3 regions of the Nocardiopsis deserti genome follow, and region 2 is predicted to be linked to each of the others. Evidence: riboswitches for the same ligand, from Rfam matches in the RefSeq annotation. Region 2 holds a riboswitch; each other region holds the start of a gene.
The links. Region 2 has a riboswitch for thiamine pyrophosphate ahead of FYW99_RS16150 (ECF transporter S component). Riboswitches for the same ligand answer to the same signal wherever they lie in the genome.
Positions count from the first base shown of each region.

Region 1: it holds a riboswitch for thiamine pyrophosphate, as region 2 does, so the genes downstream of both, thiD (bifunctional hydroxymethylpyrimidine kinase/phosphomethylpyrimidine kinase) here and FYW99_RS16150 (ECF transporter S component) in region 2, are expected to answer to the same signal.
Region 3: it holds a riboswitch for thiamine pyrophosphate, as region 2 does, so the genes downstream of both, thiO (glycine oxidase ThiO) here and FYW99_RS16150 (ECF transporter S component) in region 2, are expected to answer to the same signal.

Region 1 covers NZ_ML703348.1:231,501-238,123, forward strand. Annotated here, with positions in the region: gene FYW99_RS03835 (acyl-CoA synthetase) at 1-607, shown strand, start outside; gene FYW99_RS03840 (DUF368 domain-containing protein) at 1,118-2,047, shown strand; gene FYW99_RS03845 (DedA family protein) at 2,067-2,762, shown strand; TPP riboswitch at 2,905-3,003, shown strand; gene thiD (bifunctional hydroxymethylpyrimidine kinase/phosphomethylpyrimidine kinase) at 2,991-3,794, shown strand; gene FYW99_RS03855 (alanine/glycine:cation symporter family protein) at 4,032-5,447, opposite strand; gene FYW99_RS03860 (DUF6457 domain-containing protein) at 5,934-6,188, opposite strand; gene FYW99_RS03865 (glycosyltransferase family 4 protein) at 6,552-6,623, shown strand, end outside.
Region 2 covers NZ_VWVS01000012.1:243,747-250,369, reverse strand. Annotated here, with positions in the region: gene FYW99_RS16165 (enoyl-CoA hydratase/isomerase family protein) at 244-1,032, opposite strand; gene FYW99_RS16160 (energy-coupling factor transporter transmembrane component T family protein) at 1,091-1,951, opposite strand; gene FYW99_RS16155 (ABC transporter ATP-binding protein) at 2,007-3,629, opposite strand; gene FYW99_RS16150 (ECF transporter S component) at 3,632-4,252, opposite strand; TPP riboswitch at 4,361-4,468, opposite strand; gene FYW99_RS16145 (transglycosylase domain-containing protein) at 4,531-6,623, opposite strand, start outside.
Region 3 covers NZ_VWVS01000022.1:79,348-85,970, forward strand. Annotated here, with positions in the region: gene FYW99_RS26695 (DUF418 domain-containing protein) at 1-42, shown strand, start outside; gene FYW99_RS26700 (SDR family oxidoreductase) at 149-1,042, shown strand; gene FYW99_RS26705 (zinc-binding dehydrogenase) at 1,192-2,196, shown strand; gene thiE (thiamine phosphate synthase) at 2,266-2,934, opposite strand; gene FYW99_RS26715 (Rv2175c family DNA-binding protein) at 3,058-3,411, opposite strand; TPP riboswitch at 3,494-3,605, shown strand; gene thiO (glycine oxidase ThiO) at 3,574-4,785, shown strand; gene thiS (sulfur carrier protein ThiS) at 4,791-4,997, shown strand; gene FYW99_RS26730 (thiazole synthase) at 5,000-5,758, shown strand; gene pknB (Stk1 family PASTA domain-containing Ser/Thr kinase) at 6,201-6,623, shown strand, end outside.

The DNA.
Region 1 (6,623 bases), on a different contig from region 2:
GGCCCGGGGCGGCCCCTCCGGCAGCCGCAGCTTCACCATGGGCGGCAGCATCGCGGTGCTGGACGCGTCCCTGCGCCCGCTGCCCCCGGGGTCACGCGAGGTGGGGCGGATCGCGCGCACCGGACGGATCCCGCTGGGCTACTACAACGACCCCCTGGCGACCGCGCGCACCTTCCCCACCGACGCCGAGGGGCGCCGCTGGGCGCTGTCGGGCGACTTCGGGACGTGGGACGCGGACGGCTCGATCGCGCTGCTGGGACGCGGGAGCGCGGTGATCAACACCGCCGGGGAGAAGGTCTACCCCGAGGAGGTGGAGGCCGCGCTCAAGGCGCACCCCTCGGTGGAGGACGCCATCGTGGTGCCCTCGCCCGACGAGTACCTCGGGCAGCGGGTGACCGCCCTGGTCTCGCTGGCCGCGGGCGCCCGCCTGGAGGAGGCCGAGCTGCGCGCGTACTGCCGTGTGCGGCTGGCGGGGTTCAAGGTTCCGCGGACCGTGCACTTCGTGGACCGGGTGCGTCGTACGGCGGTCGGCAAGCAGGACTACCGGTGGGCGGCGTCGGTCACCGGGACCGGGGCGTCCGCTCCGGCCGTCCCGACCCTCCCCTGAGTGCCGACCCGGGCCCCGGCACAGCTTCCAGGGCGGGGCCGTGCCCGAGACGGATCCCGTGCCCGGTCTCCCCGGCTCCGGAGCGGGTCCGGGACCATGGCCAGCGCAGGCCCCACGGCCGGGCTCCCCGGTTCCTCGGTCCCCCACTGCGGAACTCCGCACCGGGGCGATACGGGACCCTTCATTTCGGGCACAGGGTCAATACGGACTTACTCAGCCGAAACAGGGGTTGCGCATGTTTCCGACCGCTCTCCACCCGCTCCGCCACCGCTAGACTGGCGTCGCCTGGTTCCAGGCCCCACGGTTTCCTCTCCCCCGCTCCGACCGGGTCGCACACTTCCGGCCGGGGGCGCGACCGGTTTCCACCGCGCACCGTTCGGGGCCGTGGAACGCGTTGACCACCTTTGACCCACCTCCCACCCGTGCACATGGTGCGCATGCGGTGACACCACTAGGACGGAGGACGGCGCGCTTCCCCGGGTTCCGCCCGGAGCACGCCCAAGAACCCAGATGCCCAACTCAGTAGGCAGCTACATCTTCAACGCGGTGCGCGGCGGCGCCGTGGGCGCCTCGGAGGCCCTTCCCGGTATCAGCGGCGGCACGGTCGCCCTCATCGTCGGCCTGTACGACAAGCTCATCGGCGGCGCCGGCCACATGGTCAGCGGCGTCAGGCGCTACGTCACCGACGTCCCGCGCGGGCGCGGAAGGGAACGCGCCCAGGAGCAGTTCCGCCAGGTGGACTGGAGCGTGCTGATCCCCGCGCTCGTCGGCATGGTGGCCTTCCTCGGTATGGCGGCCGTGCTCCTCGCACCGCTGGTCGAGGCCCACACCCAGTACGCGTACGCGCTGTTCTTCGGCCTGGTCCTGGCCTGCCTGTGGATCCCCTACACCGGTGCGGGCCAGAAGTGGCGGGCCTGGCACTACCTCGTCGCCCTGGTCTTCGCCGCGGGCGCGTTCTTCCTCACCGGCCTGCCCGGCGCCAACCTGCCCACCCACCCGGTGGTCGTCTTCCTCGCCGCGGCGGTGGCCGTCTGCGCCCTGGTCCTTCCCGGGCTGTCCGGATCCTTCATCCTGCTCACGCTGGGCCTGTACGAGCCCACGATCAGCGCGGTCGGGGACATGGACGTCGCCTACCTCTCGGTGTTCGCCCTCGGCATGCTCACGGGCCTGTCACTGTTCGTGAAGCTGCTCCAGTACCTGTTGGAGAACTTCCACCACATGACCCTGGTGGTCCTCACCGGCCTCATGGCCGGTTCGCTGCGCGCCCTGTGGCCGTGGCAGGACGAGGACCGCACCGTCCTGCCCCCCACCGACGTCCCCGTGACGGTGGCCCTCATGGTGGTCGGCTTCGCGATCGTGGCGGCGGCCATCGTCTGGGAGAGCCGTAAGCGCCGCCGGATGGAGGAGTCCGAGCACGGCCGGGTTCCCACCCACGTCTGAGAACGGGAACGACAACCGCATGACAACGAATCTGCTGATGACCGCGGCCTCGACGACGGACGTCGACGTCGCCCACGAGTACGAGGGATTCATCGGGTGGGTCCTGGGCCTGATGACGACCCTGGGCGAACCCGGTGTCGGCGTGGCGCTGTTCATCGAGACCTTCTTCCCCCCGATGCCCAGTGAGGCGGTCCTGCCCGGCGCCGGGTTCCTCGCCTACGCCGGGCACATGAACGTGTGGCTCGCCATCCTGTGGGCGACGATCGGCTGCCTGGTCGGCGCGTGGGGCTTCTACGCGGTCGGCGCGCTCCTGGGCCGCGACCGCACGGCCTGGCTGGTCGAGAAGACCCCGCTGCTGGAGATCGAGGACTTCTACAAGGCCGAGCGCTTCTTCACCCGCTTCGGCGGCCTCGCCGTCCTGCTGGGCCGGTGCGTGCCCCTGGTCCGCAGCTTCATCTCGGTGCCCGCCGGGATCGAGCGGATGCCCCTGTTCAAGTTCTCGCTGTACACGGTCATCGGCTCCGCGGTGTGGAACACGATCTGGATCGGCCTCGGCTACGTCTTCGGCCCGGCCATCGAGCCCGTCCTGGCCCAGTGGAGCGGCGTGATCAGCAACGTCGTGGTCGTGATCATCGGCCTGCTGGTGCTGTGGTTCATCCTGGCCCGCGTCTACAAGCGGACCAAGGCCCGCCGGACCGAGGGCACCTCCGCCTGAGGCTCCTCTCCCCGGGGCACCGTCCCCCGTGAACCCCTCCAGGGGTCCGCCCGCGTCCCCGGGCGGACCCCTTCGGCGTTCTGTGGGTATCCTGCCCGGAACGCACCGACAAGCACACACCGGCCGGGGCCGCCGACGCGGCCCCGGAGGCGCGGGGTGCCGGGACGCGTTCCCGGCTGAGAGCACACCCGTCGAACCTGCCCTAGTTAGCACTAGCGAAGGAACGCCATGAGCGCGTACAACATCGTGTCCATCGCCGGCAGCGACCCCAGCGGGGGCGCGGGCGTCCAGGCCGACCTCAAGGCCTTCTCCGCGCACGGGACCTTCGGGATGACCGTGGTCACCGCGCTCACCGCCCAGTCCACGCGCGGCGTCACCGGGGTCCACCCGGTCCCGGCACGGTTCGTCGCCCACCAGATGGACACCCTCTTCGCCGACGCCGCCGTGCACGCGGTCAAGGTGGGCATGCTGGGCACCTCGGAGGTCACCGAGGCCGTGGCCGAGGCGATCGACCGCCACGCGCTGCCGAACGTGGTGGTGGACCCGGTGATGGTCGCCAAGAGCGGGGACCGGCTGCTGGAGGCCTCGGCCGTCGACGCGCTGCGCACCAAGCTCCTGCCCCGCGCGGACCTGGTCACCCCGAACCTGCCCGAGGCCGCCGACCTGCTGGAGGAGCCCGAGGCGACCGACCTGGCGTCGATGCGCGCCCAGGCCTGGCGGCTGCTGGAGCTCGGCCCGCGCCGGGTCCTGCTCAAGGGCGGCCACCTGATCGGCGGGGAGAGCGTCGACGTCCTGGTCGCCCGGGACGCCGACCCGGTCGAGTTCCGCGCCCCGAGGGTCGCCACCCGCAACACGCACGGCACCGGTTGCACGCTGTCCTCCTCGATCGCGGCCCTGCTGCCGCAGCGGCCGGACGTGGCCGCCGCGGTGGGCGACGCCAAGGACTACCTGACCGAGGCCATCCGGCGCGCCGACGAGATCGACGCGGGCGGCGGACAGGGCCCGGTGCACCACTTCCACGCCTGGTGGTAGGCGGCGCGGCGTCCCCCGGGCCCCACACCCGCGGCCCGATGCCCAGCCCGTGCCGTCGGCGCACGTCGGGCGCACGCGGTGGAGCATCCCGAGCCCGCCGGGGCTGTGGGGGCCGCCACCGGAAGGTCCGGGGGCGGGACCCGACCCGGGAGGTCCGGAAGCGGACCCCGACGCCGAGGGGGACCGGCTCCGTGCCGGTCCCCCTCCTCGTCCCGTCCTCCTGCGGAGGCGGAGCTGCTACTTGGTCACGTCCTGCATGACCTTGTCCGGGTCCCTCCAGTCGGGGTGGGCGAAGAACTTGCGCGTCTCCGCCGCGATGACCGGGGACAGCAGCAGGAGCCCGATGAGGTTGGGCAGGGCCATCAGGCCGTTGGCGATGTCGCTGAACAGCCAGACAGAGTCCAGGCTGGCGACCGCGCCCACGTAGATGACGGCGATGAACACCAGGCGGTAGGGCAGGACCAGGCGGCGGCCGCCCAGGAACACCATGCAGCGCTCGCCGTAGTAGGCCCACCCGAGCAGGGTGGTGAAGGCGAACACGGCCACCGCGACGGCCACGATGACGGCACCGGCCGGGGCGAGCGCGGGGCTGATCGACCCCAGGCCCTCGGAGACCGCGTTGCTGGTCATCAGCGAGCCGTCATCGCCGCCTTCGGTCCAGACGCCGGTGGTGATGATGACCAGGCAGGTCATGGTGACCACGATGATGGTGTCGATGAAGGTCTGCGTCATCGAGACCATGGCCTGGCGGACCGGCTCTTTGGTCTTGGCCGAGGCGGCGGCGATGGCCCCGGTGCCCAGGCCCGACTCGTTGGAGAAGATGCCGCGGGCGAAGCCCTGCCGGATGGCCATCATGATGCCCGCCCCGGCGAAGCCGCCCGTGGCCGCGGTACCGGTGAAGGCGTCGGTCACCACGAGCTGGAGCGCGGGGAGGATCGCGGCCCAGTTGGCGGCCAGGATGACCAGGCAGACGCCCACGTAGCAAATGATCATGATCGGCACGAGGGCGGAGGCGACGCGGCCGATGCTCTTGATGCCGCCGAGGATGACGGCGCCCGCGAGGACCACGAGCGCCAGGCCCACCACCCACGTGTCCAGCGGCGTGACGCTGGTGATCTGCTGCGCGACGGCGTTGGCCTGGGTGCCGTTGCCGATACCGAAGGCGGCGATGGCGCCGAAGACCGCGAAGGCCACCCCCAGGGTGGTGCCCAGGCCGCCGCGGATCCCGTACTTGAGGTAGTACATCGGACCGCCGCTCTGCTCACCCTTGCTGTCGGTGCGGCGGAACTTCACGCCCAGGAGGGCCTCGCTGTACTTGGTGGCCATGCCGAGGAAGCCGACGACCCACATCCAGAACAGCGCACCGGGGCCGCCGACGCCGATGGCGAGCGCGGCACCGGCGATGTTGCCGACGCCGACGGTGGCGGCCAGGGCCGTGCTCAGCGCCTGGTAGTGGGAGATGTCGCCCTCGACGGAGTCGTCCTCCTTGCGCCGGACGACGGCGAGCCACAGCGCGTGCGGCAGCCGGAGGAGCTGGAGCAGGCGGAGACGGATCGTGAGGAACAGGCCGACACCGAACAGCAGCGGAATGAGGACGAAGGGCCCCCAGATGATGCTGCTGACGATGCCAGCCATTTCGAGGAGCTGGTCCACAGGGGATCTCCCTATCGGTGAGTGGTGGGGACGGGGGGTCGCCGGTACCGGAGTACGGGGGATCCGACGCCCTCGCGATCGCTTCGGCACTGGTGGAGGCCCGCGATATCGGCAAAGAATTGCATCGACGCGTAACAAACACATCACACGTGTTCCACATGCCGGTTTCTTCGGGAACTTCCGGTTCCTCTTCCGCGTACCGCCCGGGTACGGACGGTGTTCTCCGGCAGGACCCGCGCGCCCGACGAGGGCCGGGAAGGGGGCTTCGCCCGGACGGCGGCACACCAGTCGGCGCAGGTGAAGCCGGTGCGGCCCACGCGGAACACAGCCCGGCACGGAACGCGGTCCGGTGCGGCCGCGCGGACGGCGGGCAGGTGCGACCGCGATGGGCCGGTACGACCGCGGCGGGCTCCGGGGCGCCGTGTCCCGAGCGGACGCGACCGGTACGGACGAGAAGGCCCCAACCGGTACGACCGCGGCGGGAACCTAGGTGCGGTCCTCCTCGTCGGCCTGGGCCAGGGCGAGTCTGCTGAGGGCCGCCGCGGCCTCGTCGGGGTCCGCGCCCTGCCCCACCGCCATGCCCAGGAGGTAGGTGGTGAGGGGCGCGGCGGGCCGGGCCACGGAGTGGGCGGCGTCCCGGGCGAGGTCGAGCACCCGGTCGACGTCCTCCTTACGGAGCGGTTCGGTACCGGTCAGGCCCAGTTCGCTTCGGACTGCTTCGGCCCATTCCACGAGGGTCACCGCATGACTCCTTAGAGCAATATATTGGCTACATTCAGCAATCATATCCACCGGGGGGTCACCCGGCGGACACACGGGCACACGGGCACGGTCACCGACCGCTCGAACTGCCCACGCCTGGTCTTCGGGCGCGGTTCCCCCGCCCCCAAACCGAGGTTCACCCCACGAGCCTAGCGTCGGAGGCAGCCGTCCCCGGCGTAGGCAGCCGTTCCCCCGGCGTTGGGAGCCACCCGCATGTCCCCGACCGACCGTACGTCTCCGGCCACTCGCACGTCCCCGGCCGCTCACCCGTCCGCGGCCACACGTGTCGCGCCCCCGGCGCCCCCGGCGCCTCCGGCCGCCCCCCGGCCCGCGAACGACCCCGTGTCCACGACCGCCCGCGTTCCCGCTGCCGGGCACTGCGCACCGGCGGCACGCACGCCCTCGCCCGACCGC
Region 2 (6,623 bases):
GCGTCCGTCCGGGGGCGACCCTCACGAGTATGACGGAAAACTGGCGTGGGCGGTTCCCTCCCTCCTGTCCGGACTGGCCGGATGCGGACGTCCGGACGAACCCCCCGTGACACCGTTCGATCCAACGAGCGGGGCGAAAAGTTCTCGAATCCACCGAAACGGCGGCGGGACGGGCGGCACTGCGCGGTGTGCCGCCGCCCCCACCTGCTGTTTCGGTGCCCGGTCGGCGCCGGTCAGCGCCGTTCAACGCCCCTGGAAAACGGCCTTGCCGGGCCCCTGCTCGACGAAGCTGCGCATGCCGTCCTTCTGGTCCTCGGTCGCGAAAAGTCCCGCGAAGTGCAGGCGCTCGATCTCCAGACCGGTCTCCAGGTCCGTCTCCAGGCCCCGGTCCACCGCCTCCTTGGCCGCGGCCAGCGCGACGGCCGGGCCCTCGGCGTACCGGGCGACCAGGGCCACGGCGGCCCGGTAGACCTCCTCGTCCGGGACGACCTGGTCCACCAGGCCGATCTCCCGGGCCTCGTCCGCCTTCACGTGGCGGCCGCTGAAGATCATCTCCTTGGCCCGGGAGGAGCCGATCAGGCGGGGCAGGCGCTGGGTCCCGCCCGCGCCGGGGATGACACCGAGCTGGATCTCGGGCACGCCCAGCCTGGCTCCGGCCCCCGCGACGCGGAAGTCCGCCGCCAGGGCCAGCTCCAGGCCGCCGCCGAGCGCGTACCCGGTGACCGCCGCCACGACCGGCTTGGGGATGCGGGCCACCAGGTTCAGGGCGCCCTGGAGGTCGCGCGCGTAGCCCAGCATCTGGGCGGCGGTGCGGTCGGCCATCTCCTTGATGTCGGCGCCCGCGACGAACACCCGCTCGCCGCCGTAGACGACCACGGCGCGCACGTCCGGGTCCTTGGAGACCCGGGTCGCGGCCTCGGCGATCTCCGCGGTGAGCGCGGCGTTGAGCGCGTTCACCTTCGGCCTGTCAAGCCGGATCACGGCCACGGCCGGGTGGTCCGGGTCTGTCTCCACTCGCACGAACTCGCCCACGGTCTGCTGCCCCTCACTCACTTGGACGTCACTGTCTCCGAACTGCTTACCACCCGGTTCAGGAGAACAGCAGCACCAGGGTGCCCAGCCACGAGGACAGGGCGTAGGCCGCCGCCAGGAGCAGGGCGGAGCCCGCCAGCAGCAGCGTGTCCGCTGTCCGCCAGCGGCTCTCCCGGGCGCGCGTGCGCGGCCCGGTCCCGAAGGCGCGCGCGTCCATCGCGGCGGCCAGCAGCGTCCCGGTGCGGATGGAGCGCACCAGCAGGGCGAACAGGCGGCCGAAGAACAGCGCGACCGCCCGGACGGGGTTGCGCCCGGCCTCCAGCCCGCGCGCCCTCCGCGCCAGTGTGATCGTGCGCCACTGGTCGGCGATCAGGGGGACGAGCCGCAGCGCCGCCAGCACGCCCATGGCGGGGCGCTCGGGCACCCGCAGCCGCTGCACCAGGCCGTCGGCGGTCTCCGTGGGGTCGCTGCTCACGGCCGCGAGCAGACCGGGCAGGGCGATGGCCAGCAGGCGCACCGCGGCGCCCAGCGCGCCCTCCGCGCCGTGCTCCCCGTACAGGTAGTTGACCAGTCCGTTGGAGAGCCCCATGAGCAGGAAGGGACCGCCCAGGACGAGCAGGGTGCGCCGGTCGATCCCGCTGAACGGCAGGAGCAGCAGGACGCCCGCCAGCACCACGCCGCCGGTGACGGCGTCCACGGCCGGGACCAGGCCGACGCCCAGCAGCAGGGCGGCGAGCAGTTTGGCCGCCGGGTTGAGCCCGACCAGCCAGAAGCGCGCCCCGCCGTCCTCGGGCGCCTCCAGGGTGAGCGCGTCCCCGCCCGGTACACGGGTCCCGCCCTGCTCTCGTGCCCCGCCCGGTACACGGACTTCATCCGGTGCGCGACGGACCTCGTCCGCCTCCCGGATCCCATCCGGCATACGGCCCTCACCCGGTGCGCGGTCTCCGTCCACGGGTGTGTCCGGGAACCTCCGGTCAGCCACGGCTCCCCCTTTCCGCCGCCGCGTGCCCCGCGTTCACGGGCGGGCCGGGCGGGCCCGCCCCGGCATCCGCGTCCGGTGCGGCGGCCTCGTACACGGCGCGGCCCCCGGCCACGCGCACCCGAGCGTCGGCCAGGTGGCGCAGCAGCAGGTCGTCGTGGGTGGCCATGACCACCGCCCGGCCCGCGGACCGCAGGGTGGCGAGCAGTTCCACGAGTTCGGTCCAGGTGCGGGTGTCCTGGCCGAAGGTGGGCTCGTCGAGGACGAGCGCGTCGGGCGCGTGCGCGGGGCCGGAGCTGAGCGCCGTGGCCACCGACAGCCGCCGCTTCTCCCCGCCCGAGAGCGTGTAGGGGTGCACGTCGGCCAGCGCGGACAGGCGCAGCCGCTCCATCAGCTCTCCCACCCAGGCCTCGGTCTCGGCCTCGCCCGTTCCGGCGCGCAGCGGGGCGAAGCGCAGCTCGTCGCGCACGGTGGCGGTGACGAACTGGTCCTCGGCGTGTTGGAAGACCGTGCCCACGTGCCGGGCCAGCCTGCGGGCGGGCCAGCGCACGAGCGGGCGCGGGTCGGCCCCGGCCAGCGGCCCGCGCGGCAGCACCGCCCCCCGGTGGGGCTTGGACAGTCCGGCGAGCATGGTCAGCAGCGTGGACTTGCCCGCACCGTTGGGGCCGGTCAGGGCGGTCGCGGTCCCGGCTCGGACGGCGGCGTCCACCCCTTCGAGCACCGTGCGCCGGGGCGCGGCGCGCACGCCGAGCTGGAGCGGGGTGCGCGCCGCGACGCCCACGGCCTCCAGCAGGGGCTCCCCGCCCGGCGCGGGCGCCAGGACGGGCGCGGGCTCGTGCCCGGGCACCCACACGCCCTGCGCGGCCAGCGAGCGCCCGTGCTCGGCGAACACGGTCCCCGGGGAGCCGTCGGCGACGACGCCTCCGCCTGGCGCCACGACCACGACCCGGTCCACCAGGTCCACGACGTCGGCCACCCGGTGCTCGACCAGCACCAGAGTCGCCTCGGTCTCGGCCAGCAGGCGGGCCAGCACGCCGCGCACCAGCGCGGCACCGGCCGGGTCGAGGTTGGCGGTGGGCTCGTCCAGCAGCAGCAGGCGGGGACGCATCGCCAGGGCCCCGGCGATCACCAGGCGCTGCTTCTCGCCGCCCGAAAGAGCGCCGGTGGGGTGGCGCGGTCCGTACGGGAAGCCGACGGCCTCCAGCGCCTCGTGGACCCGGGGCCAGATGAGTTCGGGGGCCACGCCCAGGTTCTCCGGGCCGAAGGCGACGTCGTCGCCCGCGCGCGCCATCACCAGCTGCGTCTCGGGGTCCTGGCTGACCATGCCGACCGAGCCCCGGCTCCGGTCGGCGGGCTCGCCGTCCAGGAGCAGGGTGCCCTCGCGGTCGCCGCTGATGGCGCCGTCCTCGCCGGTCAGGCCGGCCATCGAGTGCAGCAGGGTGGACTTGCCCGCGCCGGAGGCACCCAGCAGCAGTACGCGCTCGCCCGGCTCGATCACCAGGTCCACGCCGCGCAGCGCGTGGGACCCGCGGCCCGAGTGCCGCCAGCCCCAGCCGGAGAACTCCACGCGCGCGCCGGGACCCCCGGCCGCCGCGCGGTGCCCGTTCGCGAAGGCCACGGTCAGCCCCTCGCGGACGGGAAGGGGGCCAGGGCCCCGGAGCGGGCCAGGGCGGTGGTGAGCAGACGGGCGCCCACGCCCGCGATGAGGGCGGCGCTGACCACCACGATGACGCCGTAGGCGACCTGGTAGGACAGCGGCCAGGTCACGTTGTAGGCGAGGTTGTCGCGGATGGCCGGGGAGATCCCCGCGGCCGCCGCCGCGAGGACGGCCACGCCCATGCCCCAGCGGCGGTAGCCGAAGGCGAGGAAGACCAGCTCGGGCAGGATGCCCTGGAGGGCGCCGTCGAGGACGACCATGATCCCCCACTGGGTGCCCAGGAGCGCCGACACCGAGGCGGCGGCGATGGCGGTGAGCAGGGCCGCGCCGGGCTTGCGGATGATCAGGCCGCCCAGCACGCCGGAGATCAGCCACATGCCGTAGACGACGGCCTGCGCGGGCGGGAAGCCGACGAACAGGGGGGTCGTGACCGACCAGACGATGTTCCAGAGCCAGAAGACCACGCCGACCGCGACGCCGATGACGGCGGCCACGACGATGTCGACGGTGCGCCAGCTCCGCAGCCGGCCGAGGACGTCGCGCCGGAAGCCGGTGCCCTGGGGGGTGGTGGTGTTCCTCTTCATGCGGTGTCCCTTCGCCGGGGGATGCGAGGGGCCGGGCGGCCGAGAGCGGCTCCGGGGCGCGTTCCGCGTGCGCCGGGACGTCCCCGGTGCGCGGGAGACACGCCACCGGTGACGGTTCCTACGACTTCCTTCGCTGGCATGACCCAGATCAGGTGTGTAAGGGTCTGCGGCCTGGTGCCGCACTCTCAGCGCTCGCGCGCTCCCCTGTCGGTTTCCTCCAGTATGAACAAGGGGGAACGCCGGGGTGTTCCCGGGCCGCGTTTACACACATGGAGGGCTCAGTCCGACGGCCCGACGCCGCCCTCGGGCACCTGCGGCTGTGGAGTCCCGCCGCTCCAGGGCGCGCCGCCGTCCTCGCCCGGGGACCCGCCGCCACCCTCGCCACCGCCGCCGGTGCTCCCACCGTCTCCACCGCCACCGCCGGTACCGCCGCCGGTCGAGCCCTCACCGCCGCCACCGCCGGTTCCACCGCCACCACCGGTCGAACCCCCACCACCACCGCCTCCGCCACCGCCACCGGCACCGCCGCCTCCACCGCCACCGGTCGAACCCTCACCGCCGCCACCACCAGTTCCACCGCCACCACCGGTCGAACCCCCACCACCACCGCCACCACCGGCGCCTCCGTCTCCGCCGGTCGAGCCCTCACCACCGCCACCGGCGCCACCACCGGCCGCGCCACCGTCATCCCCGGCGCCGCCGTCACCGCCGGTTCCCCCGCCACCGGCCGCGACGCCGCCGTCACCGCCGTCGCCACCGGTGTCATCGTCGCCACCGCCGCCCGACGGCTTGTCCGAGGCCTTGCCGTAGACCTTCGGCGAGGGGGCGAACTCCTCCTCCGGGAGGTCCGCCACGGCCTCGCGCATGGTGGCCTGCCAGATCGGGCCGGGCAGCGTGGCTCCGTAGACGATGCCGTAGTAGCGGTCGCCGATGGTCACGCCCTGGAGCGTGTGCTGCTCCCCGCCCCGGATGTCGCCGACGACCACGGTCCCGGCCAGGTTCGGGGTGTAGCCCGCGAACCACGCGTAGGCAGCGCTGTCGGTGGTGCCGGTCTTGCCCGCCACCGGGCGTCCGATCTCCAGGCCGTTGGCGGTGCCGCCGTCGAAGGTCTGCTGGAGCAGGTGGTTGACGCCGTCGGCGACCTCGGTGTCCAGCGCGCCCTCCTCGCACTCGGTGCCCACCTCGATCTCCTCGCCGTCCTCGCCCTCGACGAGGACCGAGGTCACGGGGACCGGTTCGCAGTAGGTGCCCCGGGAGGCGAAGACGGCGTAGGCGCTGGCCATGGTCAGCGGGGAGACCTCCTGGTCGCCCAGGGTGAAGGAGCTCCACACCTCCAGGTCCTCGCCGTCCGCGCGGTGGACGCCCAGGCTCCGGGCCATCTTCGCCGTCTCGCACAGGCCGACGCGTTCCTGGAGCTGCGCGAAGTAGGTGTTCACCGAACCCTTCGTCCCGCTGATCATGTTGTGCCTGCCCCCGTCGCTCTCCCCGGCGTTGCCCACGGACCAGGGCGCCATCCTCCCGCCCTCGCAGTTCTCCAGACCGCTCACCGTCGTGCTCTTGGGCGAGGAGAAGCTGGTGCCGTAATCGAGCCCGGAGTCCAGGGCGGCGGCCAGGGTGAACGGCTTGAACGTCGACCCCGCCTGGTAGCCCAGCGACCCGCCGTCGTCGTGGTCCACGGACAGGTTGATCGAGGTGGTGCCCGGCTCGTCGTCGAAGCCGTAGCGCATGTTCTGGGCCATCGCCCGCACCCGGCCGGTACCGGGCTCCACGAGGACCTCGGCGGCGAACTTGTGGGAGTCGCCCGCGGGGACGTAGCGCTCGATCGCCTGCTCGGCGGACTCCTGCATGCCCAGGTCCAGGGTGGTGCGCACGGTGATACCGCCCCGCTCCAGCATCCGGTCGCGCTCCTCCTGGGTGTCGGCGAGCGCGTCGGAGCCGCGCAGCCACCGCATGACGTAGTCGCAGAAGAACGGCTGCTCGCTGCTGAAGCAGCTGCCCCCGCGCGCGGTCTCGTCCACCTCCAGGCCCCGGCCCTTGTACTCCTCCGCCTCCGCGCTCTCCAGGTATCCGGTGGCGACCATCCGGTCCAGCACCAGGTTGCGGCGCTCGGTGGCGGCCTCGGGGTTGGTGAGCGGGTCGTAGTACGAGGGCGCGCGCACCAGCGCCACGATCGTGGCGGCCTGCGCGGGGTTGAGCTCGGAGGCCGGGACGGAGAAGTAGCGCTCGGCGGCGACCTCGATGCCGTACGCGTTCTGGCCGAAGTAGGCGAGGTTGAGGTAACCCTCCATGATCTCGTCCTTGGTGAGCTTCTCCTCCAGCTCGATGGCGTAGCGCAGTTCCAGCACCTTGCGGGTCAGGGTGCGCGCGTTGG
Region 3 (6,623 bases), on a different contig from region 2:
CCGGCCCGAGGGCCCGCGGGCGGCGAGCGCCCCGCGCCCTGACCTCGGCGCAACCACAGCGCCGACCGCACCGCGCCCATCCCCGCGGCGCAAAAAGGCGCGTGCCGCTCAGCGCCCGGCAGGCCCTCGTAACGCAGGATGGGGTGTCATGGGCGACGATCACACGACAAACCACACCATAGGGGTGACGGGGGCGACCGGGGCGCTGGGCGGGCGGGTCGCCGCGCGGATCGCGCGGCTGGGCAGACCCCAGCGGCTCATCGTACGCGACATCAACCGCGCTCCCGAGTATCCCGGCAGCAGCGCGGCGATGGCGGCCTACGAGGACTCGACGGGCTTCGAGCGGGCGTGCCGGGGGGTCGACACGCTGTTCCTGGTCTCGGCCACCGAGTCCGAGGACCGGATCGACGTCCACGTGAGCGCGGTGGACGCGGCGGTCAAGGCGGGGGTCTCCCGGATCGTCTACCTGTCCTTCCTGAGGGCGGGGCCGGCGTCGACCTTCACGTTCGCGCGCACGCACTTCTTCACCGAGGCACACATCCGCTCGACGGGGGTGCGGTACACCTTCCTCAGACCCAGCCTGTACCTGGACCTGCTGCCCGACTGGGTGGACGACGGGGGTGCGGTACGGGGTCCGGCCGGTGACGGCCGGATCGCGTGGGTCTCGCGCGACGACGTGGCGGACGTGGCCACGGCGGTGCTGACCGACCCGGCGGCCGCGCTCGCCTCGCACAACACCAGCCACGACGTCACCGGTCCGGAGGCGCTGTCCCTGGGCGCGACGGCGGAGAGGCTGGGCGTGCTCACCGGGCGCTCTGTGCGCTACGTGCCCCAGACACGGGAGGAGGCGTTGGAGTCGCGCCGCCCCAGCGGTGCCCCCGACTGGGCGGTCGAGGGCTGGGTGACCTCCTACGCCGCGATCGCCGCCGGGGAGCTCGACGTGGTCTCGCCCGCCGTCCCCGACCTGACCGGCCATCCCGCCCAGTCCATCGAGGGCTTCCTGCGGCGCCATCCCAGCGCCCTGTCGCACGTCGCGGTCTGACCGCGTCCCCTCCCCTCCGCCGCGCCCCGCGCGCGGCGGCCTCCCTGTGCCGCGGGTCTCATCTCCACCCGATCCTTGACCTCAATAAATGTTGAGGTAAGAGGCTGGGCGGTGTTGGAGACAGGCAGTGCGCACCGAGGGAGAACGACATGCGAGCGGTACAGGTCGAGGGGTTCGGCGGCCCGGAGGTCCTGGTGGTCCGGGATGTGCCCGAGCCCTGGGTGGGACCGGGTCAGGCACTGGTGGAGGTCGCCGCGGCGAACGTGATGTACCTGGACACCCTGGTCCGCGGCGGTTGGGGGCTGGACTACTTCCCCGTGACTCCCCCCTACGTCCCCGGCGCGGGCGTGGCCGGGCGGGTGGTCCGGATCGGTCAGGGCGTGGACCCGGGCTGGGAGGGGGCCACGGTGGTCGCCGACACCGGGCACACGGACGCGACGCCGGAAGGGCCCACCCTGCCCGTGGACGGTTACGCCGAGCGGGCCGTGGTCCCGGAGTCGGCTCTGGTCAGGGTTCCCGATGAGGTGGACCCCCGCGCGGCACTGGCCCTGCTGCACGACGGGCCGACCGCGCTGGCGCTGGAGCGGGCGGCGGGCTTCGGCCCCAGCACCACGGTCCTGGTCGCCGCGGCCGCCGGAGGGGCGGGCACCCTGGCCGTCCAACTGGCCCGCACGGCCGGGGCCCGGGTCATCGGCGCGGCCAGGGGCGGGGCCAAGCTGGCCCTGGTCCGCGAACTGGGCGCGCAGGAGACCGTGGACTACTCCGAGCCGGGCTGGCCGGAGCGGGTGCGCGCGCTGACCGGTGGCGCCGGGGTCGACGTGGTCCTGGACGGCGCCGGGGGCGCGCTGGGCGCGGCGGCCTTCGAGACCCTGGCCGACGGCGGCCGGTTCGTCGGCTACGGTTCCGCGGGCGGGAGCTTCACCGAGGTGGACGCGGAGGAGGCCGGGCGCCGCGGGATCGAGGTCCTGGGCCTGTTCGACCTCAAGGCGGCCGACGGCGACCGGCAGGACGCCCTGCGGATGGCGCTGGAGATGGCCCGCATGGGCAGGATCACCCCGCACGTGGGGCTGACCCTGCCGTTGGAGCGGGCCGCCGAGGCGCACGCCGCGCTGGAGGGGCGCACGGTGCTCGGCAAGGTCCTGCTGCTTCCCTAAGGCCGCGCGGCGCTGGGCGGCCGGGCCCCGGCGGAGCGGCTCCGACGGGCCTCCGGTGCCGGCCGCCCGTCAGTCCCCGGCGCGGGCCGCCAGGCGCTGGCGCAGAGCGGCGGCGGCGGCCCGGGGGTCCTCCGCCTCCGTGATCGCGCGCACGACCACGACCCGGCGGGCCCCGGCGTCCAGCACGCGGTCGATGTTGTCGGCGTCGATCCCGCCGATGGCGAACCAGGGGCGGTCGGTGCCCAGCGAGGCCGCCTCCTCCACCAGCTCCAGCCCGGCGGCCGGGCGGCCCGGCTTGGTGGGGGTCGCCCAGGTCGGGCCGACGCAGAAGTAGTCGCTGCCCGGCTCCTCGGCGGAGGCTGCCGCGGCGGCGACGTCGTTGTTGGAGCGGCCGATCACGGGGTCCGCGCCGATGATGTCTCGGGCCATGGGCACGGGCAGGTCGCGCTGGCCCAGGTGGAGGACGTCGGCGCGCACGGCGCGGGCGATGTCGGCGCGGTCGTTGACCGCGAGCAGGGCGCCGTACCGCTCGCACGCCTCCTTCATCACCTCCAGGGCCGCGATCTCCTCGCGCGCCTCCAGGCCCTTGTCCCGGAGCTGGATGATGTCCACTCCCCCGGCCAGGGCGGCGTCGGCGAACTCGGCGAGATCGCCCCGACCGGTCCGGGCGTCGGTGCACAGGTACAGAAGCGATGCGTCCAGGCGCTTGCGCAGGCTGGTTCCGTGGCTGGTCCTCACACAGTCCACCCTAGGCCCTGGCGCGTTCGGGCCCAAGGGGGAGGGACGCGGCGGCGCGCCCCTCCCCCCGTTCCCACCCGGCCCCCGACCGGATCCGCGAGGTCGCGGACCGGAGCCCGCGGACTAGAAGGCCATGCTCTGGGCCCGGCGGCGCACCTCGGTGCCCCGGTTCTCGCGCATGGCCTGGATCGGCGTGCCCGGCAGGGAGTCGTCGGGGGTGAACAGCCAGCGCAGGGCCTCCTCGGAGGAGAAGCCCGCGTCGGTGAGCAGCAGCAGTGTTCCCGGCAGGCCCTTCACCAGGTCGTCACCGTCGATGAAGGCGGCGGGGATGGACAGTTCGCCGTCGCGGACCACACCCATCATGCGGTTCTCGCGGATCAGCGTCTTGATCCGGTTCGGGCTCACGCCCAGCGGCGCAGCCGCCTCCTTGAGGGTCAGCCAGTCGCCGATGAGCGTGTCGATGTCGCGTTGTGTCACACCACCAATCTGCCACATCCGCGCACCTCCTTCCCCCCGGCAGGGGGCGCGTCGGGGACGGGTCCTAGAATGGGGACAGACCCCTACATCCCGCGGGAGCCGGGTGGGACCCGGCTGAGAGGGAGGCTGTGAGCCTCCGACCGCACGAACCTGATCCGGATCATGCCGGCGAAGGGAGTGGAAGCCACAGCCGTGCGCACCTCCAACGATTCCCACCGCGACCGCGTCGTCGTGGTCGGCGGCGGCCTCGTCGGGCGGGTCACCGCCTGGCGCGCCGCCCAACGCGGACTGCGCGTCACCCTGGTCGAGTCCGACCCGACCCGCGCCGCCTCCACCGTGGCGGCGGGCATGCTGACACCCGCCACCGAGGCGGTGTTCGGTGAGGAGCCCCTCATGGAGCTGGGCCTCCGCTCGGCCCGCATGTACGCGGACTTCGTCGCCGAACTGGAGGAGGCCAGCGGCCTGGACGTGGGCCACCGCGCCACCGGCACGCTCCTGGTCGCCTTCGACCGCGACGACCTCGCCGTCCTCACCGAACTGCACGCGCTCCAGCAGCGGCTGGGCATCGCCGCCGAGCGCCTCACCGGCCGCGAGTGCCGCCGTCTGGAGCCCATGCTCGCCCCGTCCGTGCGCGGCGGCGTCCTGGCGCCCGACGACCACTCCGTGGACCCGCGGCGGCTGCTGCGCGCCCTGACGGCGGCGGGCGAGCGCGCGGGCGTCACCGAGGTCCGCGGGCGGGTCCAGGAGGTCCTCTCCCCCGGTCCCGGAGGCGCCCGGCTGGGCGTGCTCCTGGCCGGGGAGACCCCGGCCTCGGGCGCCACGGCCCGGGAGACCCTGCCCGCGCACCAGGTGGTGCTGGCCGCGGGCTGCTGGGGCAACGCCGTCGGGGTCCCCGAGCCCGTGGTCCCGCCGCTGCGCCCGGTCAAGGGACAGCTGCTGCGCGCCCGGGTGCCCGACGGCGGGCCGCCGCTCGTCAGCCGGACCGTCCGCGGCCTGGTCCGGGGCTTTCCGACCTACCTGGTTCCGCGCGCCGACGGCGAGGTCGTCATCGGTGCCACCCAGGAGGAGCTGGGCCACGACACCTCCCTCACCGTCGGGGGGCTCTGGCAGGTGCTGCGGGACGCGCGCGAACTCGTCCCCGGGGTGAGCGAGCTGGAGGTCACCGAGACCTGCGTCGGGCTGCGCCCCGGCTCCCCCGACAACGAACCCCTCCTGGGACCCACCCGGGTTCCGGGACTGCACCTGGCCGCCGGGCACTTCCGGCACGGGGTGCTGCTGGCCCCGGTGACCGGTGAGGCCATGGCCCGCGCCCTGACCGACGGAGACCTGCCGGAGTACGCCCGCCGCTTCACGGCACGACGCGCAAGTAGGTAGTAGCAGTGGAACTGATCATCAACGGCGACCGCCGCGAGTTCACCGACGACACGACCGTGGAAGCGGTCGTACGCGACCTGACCGGCACCGAGGTCCCCGGCGGTATCGCCGTGGCCGTCAACGACGAGGTGGTGCGCCGGGCCGCGTGGGCCGCGAGCCCGCTCAACCAGGGCGACCGCGTGGACGTCCTCACCGCAGTACAGGGAGGCTGAACTTGAACGACGACCTCGTGATCGCGGGAACCTCCTTCGGGTCCCGACTGATCACCGGAACCGGAGGGGCCCCCTCCCTGGAGGTCCTGGAGGAGGCCCTGATCGCCTCCGGCACCGAGCTGACCACCGTGGCGATGCGCCGGGTCTCCCCCGGCACCCAGGGGTCGGTGTGGGACGTCCTGACCCGCAACAGGATCCGGGCGCTGCCCAACACCGCCGGGTGCTTCACCGCCGTCGACGCGGTGCGCACCGCCCGCCTGGGCCGCGAGGCGCTGGACACCGACTGGGTGAAGCTGGAGGTGGTGGCGGACGAGCACACGCTGCTGCCCGACCCCGTCGAGCTGCTGGACGCCGCCGAACAGCTGGTGGACGAGGGCTTCACCGTGCTGCCCTACACCAACGACGACCCCGTGCTGGCCCGGCGGCTGGAGCAGGTGGGCTGCGCCGCGGTGATGCCGCTGGCCGCCCCGATCGGCTCGGGGCTGGGCATCCGCAACCCGCACAACCTGGAGCTGATCGTCGAGCGGGCCGGCGTGCCGGTCATCGTGGACGCGGGGATCGGCACCGCCAGCGACGCCGCCCTGGCCATGGAACTGGGCTGCGACGCGGTCCTGCTGGCCACGGCCGTGACCCGCGCCCAGGACCCGGTGCGCATGGCCGCCGCGATGCGCGACGCCGTCCGCGCGGGCCGCGGCGCCCGCCTGGCGGGGCGCATCCCGGTGCGGCGCCACGCCCAGGCCTCCTCGCCGTCCGTGAATTAGGCCACCTCGACCCCGTGTCCCGCTCCCGGATCCCCGCGGGCCGGTGCGTCCCACCTGGGGCGTTTGGTGCCGTCCTCTACCGTGGAACGAGTGTGCGGCCCGGAAGGGAACACCCCACACACCACGACAACCCAGGCGCGAGCGTCCCACCGCTAACAGAGCGGGCCTCACCGGGAACGGGACGACCCACCGACCGGTGAAGCACACACCACCCGGACCGGGAAAGCCCCGGCCGGGGACCGGACCCACCCCCCGGGAGGCCGAGCAGGCCTCCCCGGGGCCCCACGGGCCCCACCGACACTGGAACGGGACGGCGCGACCGCGAACCGCGGGGCAGACCTGGCGTGGGCTTCCGCTATCGTGTCGGTTCGACACCCGGTGTCGGGTACGCGCCACCGGCCGCGACAGCCCGCGCTCCCCGCAGCAAGGACACTACTCCGCCGTGGACATGACGACTTCCGACCCGCTCGTAGGCGCCACCCTGGACCGACGTTACTTCGTGGAGTCCAGGATCGCCGGAGGCGGGATGGCGACCGTCTACGTCGCCCACGACCTGAGGTTGGACCGACGGCTGGCCCTGAAGGTGATGCACCCTTCGCTGGCCCAGGACCCGACCTTCGTGCAGCGCTTCATCAACGAGGCGCACTCCGTCGCCAAGCTCTCCCACCCCAACGTCGTGCAGGTCTTCGACCAGGGCGAGGACCAGGGGCACGTCTTCCTGGCCATGGAGTACGTGCCCGGACGCACCCTGCGCGACCTGCTCAAGTCCCGGGGCAGGCTCGGCGCCCGCGACGCCCTGAACGCCATGGCCCCGGTGCTGGCCGCGCTCGGCGCCGCCCACCAGGCGGGCATGGTGCACCGCGAC